DNA from 3 places in the Streptomyces sp. NPDC059499 genome. Region 1 is predicted to be linked to each of the others. Evidence: riboswitches for the same ligand, from Rfam matches in the RefSeq annotation. Region 1 holds a riboswitch; each other region holds the start of a gene.
What was found. A riboswitch is a leader RNA that binds a small molecule or an ion and turns the genes downstream of it on or off. The one in region 1 is predicted to bind thiamine pyrophosphate.
Positions count from the first base shown of each region.

Region 1 (5,399 bases):
CGGGTGCGTACGACCAGGGCCGTGGGGTCGCTCGACGGGGCTTCCCGGGGTATGACGAGAGCGAGTCCGTCGTCGACGATGACCAACTTGAGCGGGATGTCGACCGACACCCGCATTTCCTCGCCCAGCTCGGCCCATTCATCGAGGAGCAGCGGAGTGTCCGGGTTCTCCAGGTCCAGTGAGGACCTCTCGTAGACGACCCGGTACCGCACGCCCGCCCGCAGGGCGTCCTGCTGGCCGGTGTTGGCGGCCGGGGGGACGGCCACCACGGGCCCCGCGGTCATGCTCCGGATCTCCTTGCGGGCTGCCCGCTGGACCTGGGCGTAGCGCTCCGCGATGGCGGCTCCGCCCTCGATGACCTCGATCGTCTCGGTGGTGTCGGCGGACGGGGCGTCGCCCCGGTAGCTCTGGGTCAGCTGGGCGATGGCGAGCTGTGCCTTGCGTACGCCGTCCATGCGCTGCAGCGCCATCAGATTCAGGCTGATGTCCGGCGGTGCGGCCCGCAGGCCACGCCGCTGGCCCGGGTGGGTCGTCACCAGGCCCATGAGCTCCAACTCGGCGAGGGCGTGCTCGACCTCCGGTTCCGGCATGCCTGAGCGATCGGCCAGTTCCCCGGCGTCGGTCGCGGCCCGGGCGACGAGCGCCACGTACACCTGCTCCTCGACGGGTCCGATCCCGAGTCCCTCGAGCATCTCAACCCCCGGCACAGATAGTCGGTGCGGACAAGGAACCCCCCGGTCAGGACGGATGGCTGGCGGCAGACTACCGCTGAGACCCGCGCCACGGGCGAGTGAGATCCACTTCCGCCTCAACGATCCGGCCGGGGGTTCGGGGCCGGCATCCCTCCAGTCGGAACGGGCGGGAAGAATTCGCGCATACGTTCGATATGCGGGGTGAGGTCCGACTGCGTACAGCCGTTCCCGGGTGCGATCGGTCACGGTCGTGCGCGAGGCCGGGGCGGTCCGTGGGCCGTCACACGGGCGCCGACGTCGGCCGACAGCGACCGGACGCCGTCGCACCCCACCCACCCGGGCCCACGACGACCTCGGGTACCACGGCGTGTCTGCGACACTGGAAGAACCATGCCTAAGCCCGGAGAACTCCAGTTTGTCGCGCCCCGCGGAGCCAAGCAGCCGCCGCGGCACCTCGCCGACCTCACCCCCGACGAGCGCAAGGAAGCAGTCGCCGCGACCGGCGAGAAGCCCTTCCGCGCCAAGCAGCTGTCGCAGCACTACTTCGCGCGGTACGCGCACGACCCGGTCCAGTGGAACAACATCCCGGCCGGTTCGCGGGAGAAGCTCGCCGAGGCGCTGTTCCCCGACCTGATGTCCGTGGTGCGCCACATCAGCTGCGACGACGACACCACCCGCAAGACGCTCTGGAAGCTGCACGACGGGACGCTCGTCGAGTCCGTCCTCATGCGGTATCCGGAGCGGGTGACGATGTGCATCTCCTCGCAGGCCGGGTGCGGGATGAACTGCCCGTTCTGCGCGACCGGGCAGGCAGGCCTCGACCGCAATCTCTCCACGGCCGAGATCGTGCACCAGATCGTGGACGGGATGCGGGCGCTGCGTGACGGTGAGGTTCCGGGCGGGCCCGCCCGGCTCTCCAACATCGTTTTCATGGGTATGGGCGAGCCCCTGGCCAACTACAAGCGCGTCGTCGGGGCGATCCGGCGGCTGACCGACCCCGAGCCGGACGGTCTCGGGCTCTCGCAGCGTGGGATCACCGTGTCCACGGTGGGCCTGGTGCCGGCCATGCTGCGCTTCGCCGACGAGGGCTTCAAATGCCGTCTCGCCGTCTCGCTCCACGCCCCGGACGACGAGCTGCGCGACACCCTCGTTCCCGTGAACACGCGCTGGAACGTCCGGGAGGTGCTGGACGCGGCGTGGGAGTACGCCGAGAAGTCCGGCCGCCGCATCTCCATCGAGTACGCGCTGATCCGCGACATCAACGACCAGGCATGGCGGGGCGACCGGCTCGGCCGGCTGCTCAAGGGCAAGCGCGTGCACGTCAACCTCATCCCGCTGAACCCGACGCCCGGTTCCAAGTGGACCGCCTCGCGGCCCGAGGACGAGAAGGCGTTCGTCGACGCGATCGCCGCTCATGGTGTGCCCGTCACGGTCCGTGACACCCGTGGTCAGGAGATCGACGGGGCCTGCGGACAGCTGGCGGCCTCCGAGCGCTGACGTGGTTCCGGGTAGGGCGCCATCCGGCCGGAACGGCCTGATCCGGCCGGTGTAGCCTGACCCGGAAATCAACTTCATATTCCGACAGGGGAGCGCCACAGCGCTGAGAGTGCGGCACCGAGCCGCAGACCCTCTGAACCTCGCCCGGGTCATTCCGGGTAGGAAGTTCGGACCTTACTCAAGCTGTTGCGCCCTGCCCGCTCGCCGAGCGGGTGGGGCCGCGTCTCTTCCTGGTCACTTCCAGGAGGAATCAATGAACACCACCACGAAGTACGCCGCGACGGCGATGGCCGCCGCGCTCGGCGTGACCGTGCTCGCGGGCTGCGGCGGATCCGACGACGACGCCTCGGGTGCCGGGAACGCGAAGGCCTCCAAGACCGTGACCCTCGTCAGCCACGACTCCTTCAACGCCTCGGACGCGGTCCTCAAGGCGTTCACGAAGGAGACCGGCTACACGGTCAAGGTACTGAAGAGCGGTGACGCCGGTGCCGCGCTCAACCAGGAGATCCTGACCAAGGGATCCCCCCGCGGCGATGTGTTCTTCGGCGTCGACAACACGCTGCTCTCACGCGCCCTGGACAACGGACTGTTCACCCCGTACGAGGCGAAGGGGCTCGACCGCGTCGCGGCCGACACCCAGCTCGACGCGGACAAGCACCGGGTCACGCCCGTCGACACCGGCGACATCTGCGTCAACTACGACAAGAAGTACTTCGCCGACAAGAAGCTCGCGCCGCCGCAGTCGTTCGACGACCTGCTGAAGCCCGCGTACAAGAACCTCCTCGTCACCGAGAACGCCGCGACCTCCTCGCCCGGCCTCGGCTTCCTCCTCGGCACCGTCGCCACGTACGGCGAGGACGGCTACCAGGACTACTGGAAGAAGCTGAAGAGCAACGGCGTCAAGGTCGTCGACGGCTGGGAGCAGGCGTACAACGAGGAGTTCTCCGGCTCGGCCGGCGGCAAGAAGACCAAGGCGGACCGGCCGCTCGTCGTCTCGTACGCCTCCAGCCCGCCCGTCGAGGTGCTCTACGCGGAGCCGCAGCCCACCGAGGCACCGACCGGGGTCGCCACCGCAACCTGCTTCCGCCAGATCGAGTTCGCCGGCCTGCTGGACGGTGCGAAGAACGAGGCGGGCGGCAAGGCACTGCTGGACTTCCTGATCAGCAAGCAGTTCCAGGAGGACATGCCGCTCAACATGTTCGTGAACCCGGTCGCGAAGGACGCGGAGCTGCCGGAGCTCTTCACGAAGTTCGGTGCGACCGTCGACAAGCCGGCGACGGTGGACCCGGAGAAGATCGCCAAGAACCGTGAGCAGTGGGTCCAGTCGTGGTCCTCGCTCGTCGTGAAGTAGTCAAGCGTCCCTCGGCGAGGGGGAACGCGGCGCGGCTCGGCCTGATGGCCCTGCCCGTCGCGTTCTTCGCGCTGTTCTTCGCCTACCCCGTCGTCGCGATCGTCGGCCGGGGGCTCAAGACGGACGGCGACTGGCAGTTCGGCCGGATCGGCGAGGTGCTGAGCCGTCCGGACATCCTCGACGTCCTGTGGTTCACCACCTGGCAGGCCCTCGCGTCGACCGCGCTCACCCTGGTGATCGCGCTGCCGGGTGCCTATGTCTTCGCCCGGTTCGACTTCCCCGGCAAGCAACTGCTGCGAGCCGTCGTGACCGTGCCGTTCGTCCTGCCGACCGTCGTCGTCGGTACGGCGTTCCTGGCGCTGCTGGGACGCGGCGGATTCCTCGACGAGCTGTGGGGCGTCCGGCTCGACACCACGGTGTGGGCGATTCTCCTCGCCCATATCTTCTTCAACTACGCGGTCGTCGTACGGACCGTCGGCGGCCTGTGGTCGCAGCTCGACCCCCGTCAGGAGGAGGCCGCGCGGGTGCTCGGCGCCGGACGCCTCGCGGCCTGGCGGCGGGTGACCCTGCCCGCGCTGGCTCCTGCCGTGGCCGCCGCCGCCCTGATGGTCTTCCTCTTCACGTTCACCTCCTTCGGAGTCGTCCAGATCCTCGGCGGTCCCGCCTACTCCACCCTGGAGGTGGAGATCTACCGGCAGACCGCCCAGCTGCTCGATCTGCCGACGGCCGCCGTGCTGACCCTGGTGCAGTTCGCCGCGGTCGGCGGGATCCTCGCCGTACACGCGTGGACCGTACGGCGCAGGGAGACCGCACTGAAGCTCGTCGACCCGGCACAGACCTCCCGCCGGCCGCGCGGGGCCGGGCAGTGGGCCCTGTTCGGCGGCGTACTGCTGACCGTCGCCCTGCTCATCGTCGTGCCCCTCGGTGTGCTGGTGGAACGCTCCCTGGACACGTCCGGCGGCTACGGCTTCGGCTTCTACCGCGCGTTGCAGTCCGCCGAGGCGAGCGGCTCCACGTTCCTGGTCCCGCCGCTGGAGGCCATCTGGAACTCGCTGCAGTACGCGCTGGTCGCGACCCTCATCGCCCTCGTGATCGGCGGTCTCGCCGCGGCGGCGCTGACGAGGCGGGCAGGGCCACTGGTGCGCGGCTTCGACGCGCTGCTGATGCTGCCTCTCGGGGTGTCCGCCGTCACCGTCGGCTTCGGCTTCCTGATCACGCTCGACGAGCCGCCCCTGGACCTGCGTACGTCCTGGATCCTCGTACCGCTCGCCCAGGCGCTGGTGGGCGTCCCCTTCGTCGTACGGACCATGCTGCCCGTCCTGCGCGCGGTCGACGACCGGCTGCGGGAGGCCGCGGCGGTGCTCGGGGCCTCGCCGCCGCGGGCCTGGCGCGAGGTCGATCTGCCGCTGGTGCGGCGGGCGGTGCTGGTGGCGGCGGGCTTCGCGTTCGCCGTATCGCTCGGCGAGTTCGGCGCGACCGTGTTCATCGCACGCCCCGACAACCCCACCCTGCCGGTGGCGGTGGCCCGGCTGCTGGGGCGGTCCGGGGAGCTCAACTACGGGCAGGCGATGGCACTCAGCACGATCCTGATGCTCGTCTGCGCGGTGTCGCTGCTCCTGCTCGAACGTATCCGCACCGACCGATCGGGGGAGTTCTAGAGATGTTGGCACTGGATTCGGCCACGGTCCGCTTCGGGAAGCGGACCGCGCTGGACGCCGTGGACCTGGAGGTCGCCGAGCACGAGATCGTCTGTGTCCTCGGGCCCAGCGGCAGCGGGAAGTCGACGCTCCTGCGGGTCGTCGCGGGGCTGCAGCAACTGGACGGCGGACGGGTGCTCCTGGACGGCGCCGACCAGGCCG
Region 1 covers NZ_JBHYTT010000015.1:100,941-106,339, reverse strand. Annotated here, with positions in the region: gene ACFW9O_RS28730 (helix-turn-helix domain-containing protein) at 1-692, opposite strand, end outside; gene rlmN (23S rRNA (adenine(2503)-C(2))-methyltransferase RlmN) at 1,083-2,189, shown strand; TPP riboswitch at 2,266-2,372, shown strand; gene ACFW9O_RS28720 (thiamine ABC transporter substrate binding subunit) at 2,443-3,540, shown strand; gene ACFW9O_RS28715 (ABC transporter permease) at 3,585-5,198, shown strand; gene ACFW9O_RS28710 (ABC transporter ATP-binding protein) at 5,201-5,399, shown strand, end outside.

Region 2 (5,399 bases), on a different contig from region 1:
GATCTGCTCCGGGGCGAGGTACGAGACGGTGCCCAGGAGCGAGCCGGTGGTGTCCGTGACCGTGCCCACCGCCCGCACGAGACCGAAGTCGGCGACCTTCACCCGGCCGTCGTCCCCTATCAGGACGTTCTCCGGCTTCATGTCGCGGTGGACGAAGCCCGCCCGGTGAGCGGCACCGAGCGCGGCGAGGACCGGCTCCAGGATGTCCAGTGCGGCCCGCGGCTGCAGGGCGCCCCGCTCACGCAGGACATCGCGCAGGGTGCACCCCGCGACGTACTCCATCGCCAGGTACACGTACGCGCCCTGGGCACCCTGGTCGAAGACGGCCACCACATTGGGGTGCGCCAGCCGGGCCACGGACTTGGCCTCGCGGATGAAGCGCTCGACGAACGCGGCGTCGGTCGCAAGGGCCGGATGCATCACCTTGAGGGCGAGCACCCGGTCGAGCCGGGTGTCCACGGCCCGGTAGACCGTGGCCATGCCGCCGACGGCGATGCGCGCATCGATGCGGTAGCGGCCGTCGAGCAGCTGCCCGACGAGGGGGTCCTGGAGGGTCGTGTCCACGGGTCGAGTCTACGAGCCGCCACGGACACGGCGGACGGCCCGGGGCAGCCCGGGGACCGTTCTGAAGCCGAGCCGTGACAGGGACATGTATGTGTTGTGACCTGGGAGCAGCCGTGTGAGCAGGTCGGGCGGCCGTGTCAGAAGGCCGGGCGCTCCGGATCCAGCACCGCCCGGCCCTCGGCGGGCGAGGACGCCTCGGCGAAATGCCGCTTCGGGATCCGGCCGGCCCGGTACGCCAGGCGCCCGCCGTCCACCGCGTGCCGCATCGCCGCGGCCATCAGCTCCGGCTCCTGCGCCCGGGTCACCGCTGAGGCGAGCATCACAGCGGCGCACCCCAGCTCCATCGCCAGCGCCGCGTCCGAAGCGGTCCCCGCCCCCGCGTCGAGGATCACCGGAACCGCGGCCTGCTCGATGATCAGCTGGAAGTTGTGCGGGTTGCGGATGCCGAGCCCGGAGCCGATGGGGGAGCCGAGCGGCATGATCGCCGCGCACCCCACGTCCTGGAGCTTCCGGGCGAGGACCGGGTCGTCATTCGTGTACGGGAGGACGGTGAAGCCTTCGTCCGCCAGGGTCTCGGCGGCGTCCAGCAGCTCGATCGGATCGGGCAGCAGGGTCCGCTCGTCGGCCACGACCTCCAGCTTGATCCAGTCGGTGCCGAGGGCCTCCCTGGCCAGCCGGGCGGTCAGAACGGCCTCGCCCGCGGTGAAACAGCCGGCGGTGTTGGGCAGCACGCGGATGGAGAGCCGCTCCAGGACGGAGAGCACCGAGCCCTGCACGGTCGGATCGAGCCGGCGCATCGCGACGGTGGTCAGCTCGGTTCCCGAGGCGATCAGGGAGCGCTCCAGCACCTCGAGGCTGGGCGCACCGCCCGTCCCCATGATCAGCCGCGACGAGAAGGCGGTGGAGCCGAGCGTGAAGAGATCGTCCGACATGGTCAGCCTCCCTGGACCGCGGTGAGGACCTCGACGCGGTCACCCTCGCCGAGAGCGGTGGCGGACCACTGGCCGCGCGGCACGACGGCCTCGTTGACCGCGGCGGCGACACCGGAGTGCGCCGCGGTCAGGGTCGCGACCAGGGTGTCCAGCGCGGTACCGGCCGGGACGGTGCGGTGCTCCCCGTTGACGGACACGGACACGGACGGGAGCGCAGATGCGGAAGCGGCGGTGGGCAGGGGCTCAGTCATGCGGGCTGCTCCTGAGGTGCTGAAGTGAGGGCTCCGGGGGAGGGGGTCGGTGACGCGGACCCCCGGCCGGAGGACGCGAAGCGGCTCGGCGCGAAGGGGCGCGCCTCTGCGGGCAGTTCGCCGGTGGCCAGCACATGGCCCATCACGTCACCGGTGACGGGCGTCAGCAGAACCCCGTTGCGGTGGTGGCCGGTGGCGAGGTGCAGGCCGGGCAGTGCCGTCGGGCCCAGCAGCGGGGCGTTGTCCGGAGAGGCGGGACGCAGGCCCGCGCGGGTCTCGGTCAGCGGCAGTTCGGTGATGCCCGGTACCAGCTCGTGGGCGTCGCGCAGCAGTTCGTAGACCCCGCCCGCGGTGACCGTCGTGTCCCAGCCCATCTCCTCGCTGGTCGCACCCACGACCAGCTCGCCGTTGGCGCGCGGGACGAGGTAGACGTGACTGCCGCGGACCACGGCCCGTACGGTCCGGCTGAGGAAAGGGGCGTACGCGGGCGGCACGGCCAGACGCAGCACCTGCCCCTTGACCGGGCGGACCGGTGGCACGACCTCCTCGGGGACCCCGGCGAGTCTGCCGCTGAGACTGCCGGCGGACAGCACGACCTGGTCGGCGATCGGCTCCGTACCGTCCGCGAGGACCGCTCCGGCCGCCCGGCCGCCCGTCACACGGAGCCGCTCCGCCCGGGCCCGGTGGAAGACCACACCGGCCCGCTCGCACGCGGTGACCAGGGCCGAGGCCAGCCGACGGGGATCCACCTGGTGGTCGCCGTCCGCCCGCAGTCCGCCGCGCACGCCGGGCGCCAGCATCGGCTCCAGCCGGCGGCACTCGCGGCCGCTCAGCCACTCCGACTCCAGCCCCGAACGCTGCTGCAGGGCGTGCAGCTCCCGCAGATGGGCCCGGTCGTCGGAGTCCAGCGCGACCGCCAGCGTGCCGCAGGCACGGAAGCCGGTCTCCTGACCGCTCGCTTCCTCCAGCTCGGCCACGAACGCCGGATAGCGGGCGGCGGAGGCGACATTGAGGCCGAGCAGCGTCTGCTCGCCGTAGTGGAGTTCGGTGACGGCCGCGAGCATGCCGGCCGCGACCTGGGCGGCACCGCCGCCCGGTTCGGGATCGGCGACCGCGACGGACATGCCGCGCCCGGCCGCCCGCCAGGCGGTCACCAGGCCGATGATGCCGCCCCCGACGACCAGGACGTCGGATCCGTTCTCGGAGATGCGCATGGGCGTCCAGCCCCTCCCTTCGCCGGCATGACCCGGATCAGGTTCGTACGGTCGGAGGCCGGCCAGCCTCCCTCTCAGCCCGGTGCGTCCGGGCTCCCGCGAGTGCCTTACGTTGGCCACCCTAAACCCCGCCACCCGCAGCCAGTAAGGGAGCAGCCACCGTGGCCCGTTCACTCGACGGACTCGTCCTGTCGCCCGTCGCAGACCAGGCACCCGGCCAGGTCGGCACCCGCACACGCTTCACCTACCGGGAGCGGGAGGGACGGATCTGGGCCGAGTACGCGGGCGGTGACGTCGTCCGCGGACATCTCGTCGGCACCAGGGAGGGCGACACCCTGGACTTCCGTTATGTGCAGCTGAAGCAGGACGGGACGACCTCCGGCGGCCACTGCGTCTCGACCGTCACGGAACTCCCCGACGGCCGGGTGCGGCTGGACGAGCGGTGGGAGTGGGAGTCCCAGGAGGGCAGCGGGACGAGCGTGGTGGAGGAGCTCGCTACCTGACGAACCGTCAGATGACTAGGGTGGCCGGGTGAGCGAGCAGACGGAACAGCGGGAAACGGGACAGAGTCCACACCGGGTCGTGGTCGTCGGCGCCGGCATGGCGGGCGTGCAGACCGCCGTGGCCCTGCGCGAACAGGGCTTCGCCGGCCAGGTCACCCTGATCGGCGCGGAACCGCACCAGCCGTACGACAGGCCGCCCCTGTCGAAGGCGGTCCTGCTCGGCAAGGCCGAGGACTCCGCCTTCGACGTCGACTTCGAGGCGCTGGACATCACCCTGCGCCTCGGCCTCGACGTGAGCGGACTGCGCGCCGACGCGCACGAACTGGACACCTCCGAGGGCCCCGTCCCGTACGACGTGCTGGTTCTCGCCACCGGGGCCGAGCCCGTCGTCCTGCCCGGCTCCGAGGGCGTTCCCGGCGTCCATCTGCTGCGTACCGTCGACGATGCAGCACGGCTGCGGCCCGTCCTGGAGCGGCAGCACGACGTCGTGGTCGTGGGTGCCGGCTGGATCGGAGCCGAATTCGCCACCGCGGCCCGTGCCGCGGGCTGTGCGGTCACCGTCGTCGAAGCAGCGGAACGCCCCCTCGCGGGCACCCTGCCCGCCGACGTCGCCGCCCCGATGGCCCGCTGGTACGCCGAGAGCGGAGCCGAACTCCTCACCGGAGCCCGGGTGGCGCGTGTCGACCCCGGTGCCGTCCACCTGGCGGACGGACGGGTGGTCCCCGCCGGAGCGGTGATCGTGGGCATCGGCGCCCGACCCGCCACCGGCTGGCTGGAGGACTCCGGCATCGCGCTCGGCCCGGACGGTTCGATCACCGCCGACGGCTCGCTGCGCACCTCCCTGCCCGACGTCTACGCCGTGGGCGACTGCGCCTCCTTCCCCTCCGCCCGCTACGGCGAGCGGCTGCTCGTCCACCACTGGGACAACGCCCTCCAGGGGCCCCGGACGGTCGCGGCCGCCCTCGCGGACGGGCAGCCCCGGACGTACGACCCGGTGCCCTACTTCTGGTCCGAGCAGTTCGGCCGGTTCGTGCAGTACGCCGGTCACCATGCCGCCGCCGACACCATGCTGTGGCGCGGAGACCCGGCGGACCCCGCCTGGACGGTCTGCTGGCTGCGCGAGGGCGTCCTGGTCGCGGTGCTCGCCGTCAGCCGGCCGCGCGACCTCTCCCAGGCGCGCAAGCTCATCGAGGCCGGGGCGCGCATCGATCCGGTGCGTGCCGCGGACCCCTCCGTACAGCTGAAGGCGGCGGCGCTGTAGGACCCGGGTACCTCCTTACGGGCGGCCCGGCTACCGACTGTCGGTCCGGGATGGCAGGCTTGTCCCTGTGACCGAGATTGACGCAAAGACCGATGTTCTCGTCCCCGCCTGGCTCCACCTTCCCGACATCGCGGAAATGCTCGATGTCGAGGTGACGCGCGTACGGCAGCTGGTCAAGGAGGGCCAGCTCATCGCCGTACGGCGTGGTGAGAGGCGGACGCTCCAGGTGCCTGCCGCCTTCATCGACGGCAACAAGGTGGTCAAGGGCCTCGCAGGGACCCTGACGCTCCTGAGGGACGACGGCTACAGCGATGAAGAGATGCTGGAGTGGCTCTTCACCCCCGACCCGAGCCTGCCCGGCACGCCCGCGCAGGCACTGAGTGAGAATCGCGGTACGGAGGTGAAGCGCCGGGCCCAGGCGCTCGCCGTCTGACCGGACGACCGTATGCGGGGTGCGGGCCGTGCTTCACGGCCCGCGCTCTGCCGTGACCGGCACCCGCCGGGCCGACGACCACCAGGTCGGCGGCCTGTGGGGCCGGCGACCAATCAACGGGGGGAAATCCACCATGTCCACGCCTCGCTCGCTGCTGGCCGACGCCCGGCTCTACCTCTGCACGGACGCCCGCAGACGGCAGGGCGACCTTCCCGCGTTCCTCGATGCCGTGCTCTCCTCC
Region 2 covers NZ_JBHYTT010000006.1:35,884-41,282, reverse strand. Annotated here, with positions in the region: gene pknB (Stk1 family PASTA domain-containing Ser/Thr kinase) at 1-564, opposite strand, end outside; gene ACFW9O_RS16120 (thiazole synthase) at 702-1,496, opposite strand; gene thiS (sulfur carrier protein ThiS) at 1,499-1,747, opposite strand; gene thiO (glycine oxidase ThiO) at 1,744-2,961, opposite strand; TPP riboswitch at 2,959-3,071, opposite strand; gene ACFW9O_RS16105 (hypothetical protein) at 3,123-3,464, shown strand; gene ACFW9O_RS16100 (NAD(P)/FAD-dependent oxidoreductase) at 3,562-4,725, shown strand; gene ACFW9O_RS16095 (Rv2175c family DNA-binding protein) at 4,793-5,158, shown strand; gene thiE (thiamine phosphate synthase) at 5,292-5,399, shown strand, end outside.
Region 2: it holds a riboswitch for thiamine pyrophosphate, as region 1 does, so the genes downstream of both, thiO (glycine oxidase ThiO) here and ACFW9O_RS28720 (thiamine ABC transporter substrate binding subunit) in region 1, are expected to answer to the same signal.

Region 3 (5,399 bases), on a different contig from region 1:
CCCGAAGATCGGCTACAGCAGACCGGACTTCTCCGGCCCGCAGGACGGCCCCTCGGCCGGACCGCGTCCGTCCTTCACCAGCCCCGACTTCACCAGTCCCGACTTCGGCGGGCCTGAACACCAGCCGGAGTGATCCGGCCCGAGTTCCCGTACGTCGGAGTGGTCCTGCCGGGCCCCGTTCCCCGGGAGTGGTCCTTCCGGGCCCGGACCTGAGTCGCCGTGCCGCGTTCCGGCACAGCAGAGGCCGGGTGCAGTTCGCTGCACCCGGCCTCTGCTGTGTTCAGTGTGCGGTGGTGCTCCGATCCGGTCGGAGCACCCGCCGGACTCAGACGCCCTGCGGAGCCAGCTTGGGGTTCGCGCCGTACTCGTTGGCCTCGTGCGTGCCCTCGGAGCACATGAAGACGAGCAGGATGATGCCGCCCACGAGCGGGACGAACGAGATCAGGAACCACCAGCCGGAACGGCCCGTGTCGTGCAGTCGGCGGACGACGACGGCGAGCGAGGGGATGATCACAGCGAGGATGTAGATGATGTACGGGATCTGCGTGTCGATGGCGGCACCGATACCGAGCAGGACTCCGGCGATGATCACGTTGAAGAGCGCGAACATCCAGTACTCCTTGCGGCGCGCACGACCGCTGAAGCCCGCGTAGTTCTTGAGGACGTTCAGGTACCAGCTCACTGTGTTTCCCTCCCCTGGCGCCCCCCGTCGGGGCGCACACTTTTTCGGCCAAGCACAGCGGAAGGTAAGGCACAGATAAGGAAGTGGTCAAGCCAGGGCATGCCCCTGCCGAAACGTACATAGACCTGCCACGTTTTCGTGTCCCTACCGTCTCCGAACTGCCCCTGGAATCAGGAGATCAGAGGATCCATCACGTGAAACCAGCCATTGTTCATACTCTTCGTGCCCAATGCGGACAATCTGATGAACAGCCAGGCGGCACCGTCCCGGGCACGTAACGCCCAGGACAGCGCCGCCTTTTCTGCGTCCCCGGTATCAGTCCGCCAGCGGCAGATACACCCTGTTGCCGCTCGCGGCGAACTCCTTGGACTTCTCCAGCATCCCCGCCTCGATCTCCTCCTCCGAGGCGGAGGGGAGCAGGTCGGGGGCGAACTGCTCCGTGATGCTCCTGCTGATCTTCATCGAACAGAACTTCGGACCGCACATCGAGCAGAAGTGCGCCGTCTTGGCCGGCTCGGCCGGCAGCGTCTCGTCGTGGAACTCCCGTGCCGTGTCCGGGTCGAGCGCCAGGTTGAACTGGTCCTCCCAGCGGAATTCGAACCGGGCGTCCGACAGCGCGTCGTCCCACTCCTGCGCCCCGGGGTGGCCCTTGGCGAGATCCGCAGCATGCGCGGCGATCTTGTACGTGATGACGCCGGTCTTCACGTCGTCCCTGTTCGGCAGCCCCAGGTGCTCCTTGGGCGTGACGTAGCAGAGCATCGCCGTCCCCCACCAGGCGATCATCGCCGCACCGATGCCCGAGGTGATGTGGTCGTACGCCGGGGCGACATCGGTGGTCAGCGGGCCGAGCGTGTAGAACGGCGCCTCCTCGCAGATCTCCTGCTGGAGGTCGATGTTCTCCTTGATCTTGTGCATCGGGACATGGCCCGGGCCCTCGATCATCGTCTGGACGCCGAACCGCTTGGCGACGGAGTTCAGTTCACCGAGCGTGCGCAGTTCGGCGAACTGCGCCTCGTCGTTGGCGTCGGCGATGGAGCCGGGGCGCAGTCCGTCACCGAGCGAGTAGGTCACGTCGTAGGCCGCGAGGATCTCGCAGAGCTCCTCGAAGTGCTCGTAGAGGAACGACTCCTTGTGGTGCGCGAGGCACCAGGCCGCCATGATCGAACCGCCGCGGGAGACGATGCCGGTCTTGCGGCGTGCCGTCAGCGGGACGTACGGGAGCCGGACACCGGCGTGCACCGTCATGTAGTCGACGCCCTGTTCGGCCTGCTCGATGACGGTGTCCTTGTACATCTCCCAGGTCAGCTCCTCGGCCCGGCCGTCCACCTTCTCCAGGGCCTGGTAGAGCGGAACGGTGCCGATCGGCACGGGGGAGTTGCGCAGGACCCACTCGCGCGTGGTGTGGATGTTGCGGCCGGTGGACAGGTCCATGACCGTGTCGGCACCCCACTTGGTCGCCCAGGTCATCTTGTCCACCTCCTCCTCGATGGACGAGGTGACCGCGGAGTTGCCGATGTTGGCGTTGACCTTCACCAGGAACCGCTTGCCGATGATCATCGGCTCGATCTCCGGGTGGTTGACGTTGGCCGGCAGCACGGCCCGCCCCGCCGCGATCTCCTCGCGCACCACCTCGGGCGCCACGTTCTCCCGGATCGCGACGTACTCCATCTCCGGAGTGATCTCGCCGCGGCGGGCGTAGGCGAGCTGTGTGACCGGCTGCCCGTCGCGGCTGCGGCGGGGCTGACGGGGACGGCCCGGGAAGACCGCGTCGAGGTTGCGCAGGCCGCCGCGCGGCGCGGTGTGCTTGAGCCCGTCGTCCTCGGGACGTGCGGGGCGGCCCGCGTACTCCTCGGTGTCGCCGCGGGCGATGATCCAGTTCTCCCGCAGGGGCGCGAGCCCCCGGCGGACATCGGTCTCGGTGGCGGGATCGGTGTACGGCCCCGACGTGTCGTAGAGCGTCACGTCCTTGCCGTTGGTGAGGTGCACCTGACGGACCGGCACCCGGAGGTCCGGGCGCGAGCCCTGGACGTACCCCTTGTGCCAGCCGATGGACTTCCCGGCCTCGCTGTTCGCCACATCCTGCGCATTCTGGGTGTTCTGCGCATTCTGCTTCGAGGCAGGCGTGCGTGCGTCCGCTGTGGTCATGAGACCTACTCCCTACGCCGGCATTACCCGGTAACAGGTTCGGCGGTCGGCGCAGCGTGTCCCGTACGGATATACGGAGGTCAGCGCCCTCTCAGCCCGGTGCTCCGAGCTCCCGCGTGTGCAAAGGTGCCTCCACGCTAGCCTCCCTCCTGGCGTGCTGGCCAGAGGGCCTCTCCCGTTCTTGGGATGATCGCCCGGTGACGTCCTCCCCGAGCGCCCCCGAACCGCACGGCCCCCGGTCCGGCAGCACGCAGAGCCATGCACCGGGCCACACCCACAGCCACGGCCCCGCCGCGCCCGTGTCCAAGCATCTGCGCAAGGTCATCGCCGCGGTGCTGATCCCGTTCGCCGCCGCGGTCCTGGTCGGGCTCGTGGCCTTCTGGCCGGGCGGCGCGCCCTCCCACGAGCGCACGGGGGTCGGTTTCGACCGGCAGACACAGCAGGGCAAGGTGGTGGAGGTCGCCAAGGTGGACTGCGCGGACGTGAACGCCTCGCAGGTGCCGCCGACCGGCGACACCTCGACACCCTCGGGGCGTGAGGCGGTCAACGAGCAGTCGGGGCTGTGCAAGAAGGCCACGGTCGAGGTGACGACCGGCAAGGACAAGGGCCGTACGTTCGTCGAGATCATCCAGCCCGACGCGACCAGGCAACTGAGGGAAGGCCAAGGGGTGGTGGTGGCGTACGCGCCCGACGCGCCCCGTGATCTGCAGTACTCGGTGACCGACGTGGCCCGTACGTTCCCGATGGCCCTGCTGGCCGGGATCTTCGCCCTCGCGGTGATCGTGGTGGGCAGGCTGCGCGGGCTGATGGCGCTGATCGCACTCGTGGTCTCGTTCGCCGTGCTGACGCTGTTCATCCTCCCGGCGATCCTGCAGGGTTCGAATCCGCTGGTCGTCGCGGTGATCGGGGCCAGCGCCATCATGCTGATCGCCCTGTACATGTGCCACGGGCTGACCGCGCGCACATCCGTGGCCGTCATCGGCACGCTCGTCTCGCTGCTGCTGATCGGGCTGCTGGGCTCGCTCTTCATCGGCTGGGCGAGCCTGAGCGGCAACACCGACGACAACACCGGCCTGATCCACGGGCTGTTCCCGGACATCGACATGAGCGGCCTGCTGCTGGCCGGTGTGATCATCGGTTCGCTCGGTGTGCTCGACGACGTGACCGTCACCCAGACGTCGGCGGTCTGGGAGCTGCACCAGGCAGATCCGACGATGGGCGTACGGCGGCTCTACCGGGCAGGCATCAGGATCGGGCGCGACCACATCGCCTCGGTCGTCAATACGCTGGTACTCGCTTACGCGGGCGCCGCGCTGCCCCTGCTGCTGCTCTTCTCGATCGCCCAGAGCAGCGTGGGAACGGTGGCCACCAGCGAACTGGTCGCGATGGAGATCGTCCGGACCCTGGTCGGATCGATCGGGCTGGTCGCCTCGGTGCCGGTGACGACGGTGCTCGCGGCCCTGGTGGTCTCCGCGGACCGCACGGGGCTCGACGCGGAAGCCGGAGCCCCTGCCCCCGTACGGACCGGGAAGGGCCGACGCCGCAAGGCGTGAGCGCCGGGCGTACGGGGCACCGGTGTTGTCTGTTCAGCGGGTGATCCCTGTTCAGCCGGCGTTCTGTTCCTTGGCGAGGATGCGGCCCAGCGCCTCTTCCAGGTTGCCGTCGAAGTCACCCAGCGTGTGCTCCTGTCCCAGTGGCACCAGCTTGTCCGTCCGGTCGAGAAATGCCACAAGAGGCGCCGTGCCGGCGCGGAAGAGCGCCCGATCCGTGCCGACCTGGAGCCGGATGTGTACGTCGGAGAGACCCTCGGGCTCGGTCGGGCCGATGTGCACATCGCCGTCGCCGCTCGGGTTGTTGAGACCGTCGAGCAGCAGCTCACGGCCGAAGGCCCAGGTGACGGGGGCGTCACCTGGCAGGTGGAAGGTCATCCGGATCGCGTACGGATCGCCCACTTCGTACCGGAGCTCCACCGGAATACGGAACGAAAGCTCCTCGGAGACGAGGAAGCTCATCATGACCTCTGCTTGAACCGACTCGCGCATCGTTCAACCCCGCAGTAGATGAATCTGGCCAGGAATGATCCCCCATGGCCCTATTGACGCCATCGTGGTGCACGCGATAGCAGATCACAAGGAGTGATTTTTCAGATACTGATAGAGAACACGAACGAGCGCAAGAGACTGGTCACTTCACAGCGTAGTTGTTCGACTGCGGGGAGCAACCGTTCCTCTTGGTCCAGGGGCAGTGAAATGGCCATGGCCGCCACGGCAGTTCCCACAGTGATCGGGATGGCCGCACAGACCGTTCCCAGCGCATATTCCTGCCGTTCAACGACGGGTTCCATGCGGTTCATCGATCTCATCCGGTCGAGAAACGCCGGACGATCCCTTACGGAGTAGCGCGTCAGCGGTTGCACTGGGTGACGGTCCAGATGATCCTCACGCGCCCTCTCGTCGAGCTGGCCCAACAGACACTGACCGAGAGCATGCGCATGGCCGGTCTCACGGAAGGCTGCCCACTCCTCGACGGCGGGAAAGTCGGGCGTATCAGCCACCGCGACGAGGTCGATCTC
Region 3 covers NZ_JBHYTT010000002.1:540,796-546,194, reverse strand. Annotated here, with positions in the region: gene ACFW9O_RS07885 (hypothetical protein) at 1-133, shown strand, start outside; gene ACFW9O_RS07880 (DUF805 domain-containing protein) at 326-682, opposite strand; gene thiC (phosphomethylpyrimidine synthase ThiC) at 998-2,827, opposite strand; TPP riboswitch at 2,820-2,953, opposite strand; gene ACFW9O_RS07870 (YibE/F family protein) at 3,025-4,380, shown strand; gene ACFW9O_RS07865 (SsgA family sporulation/cell division regulator) at 4,432-4,869, opposite strand; gene ACFW9O_RS07860 (helix-turn-helix domain-containing protein) at 4,971-5,399, opposite strand, start outside.
Region 3: it holds a riboswitch for thiamine pyrophosphate, as region 1 does, so the genes downstream of both, thiC (phosphomethylpyrimidine synthase ThiC) here and ACFW9O_RS28720 (thiamine ABC transporter substrate binding subunit) in region 1, are expected to answer to the same signal.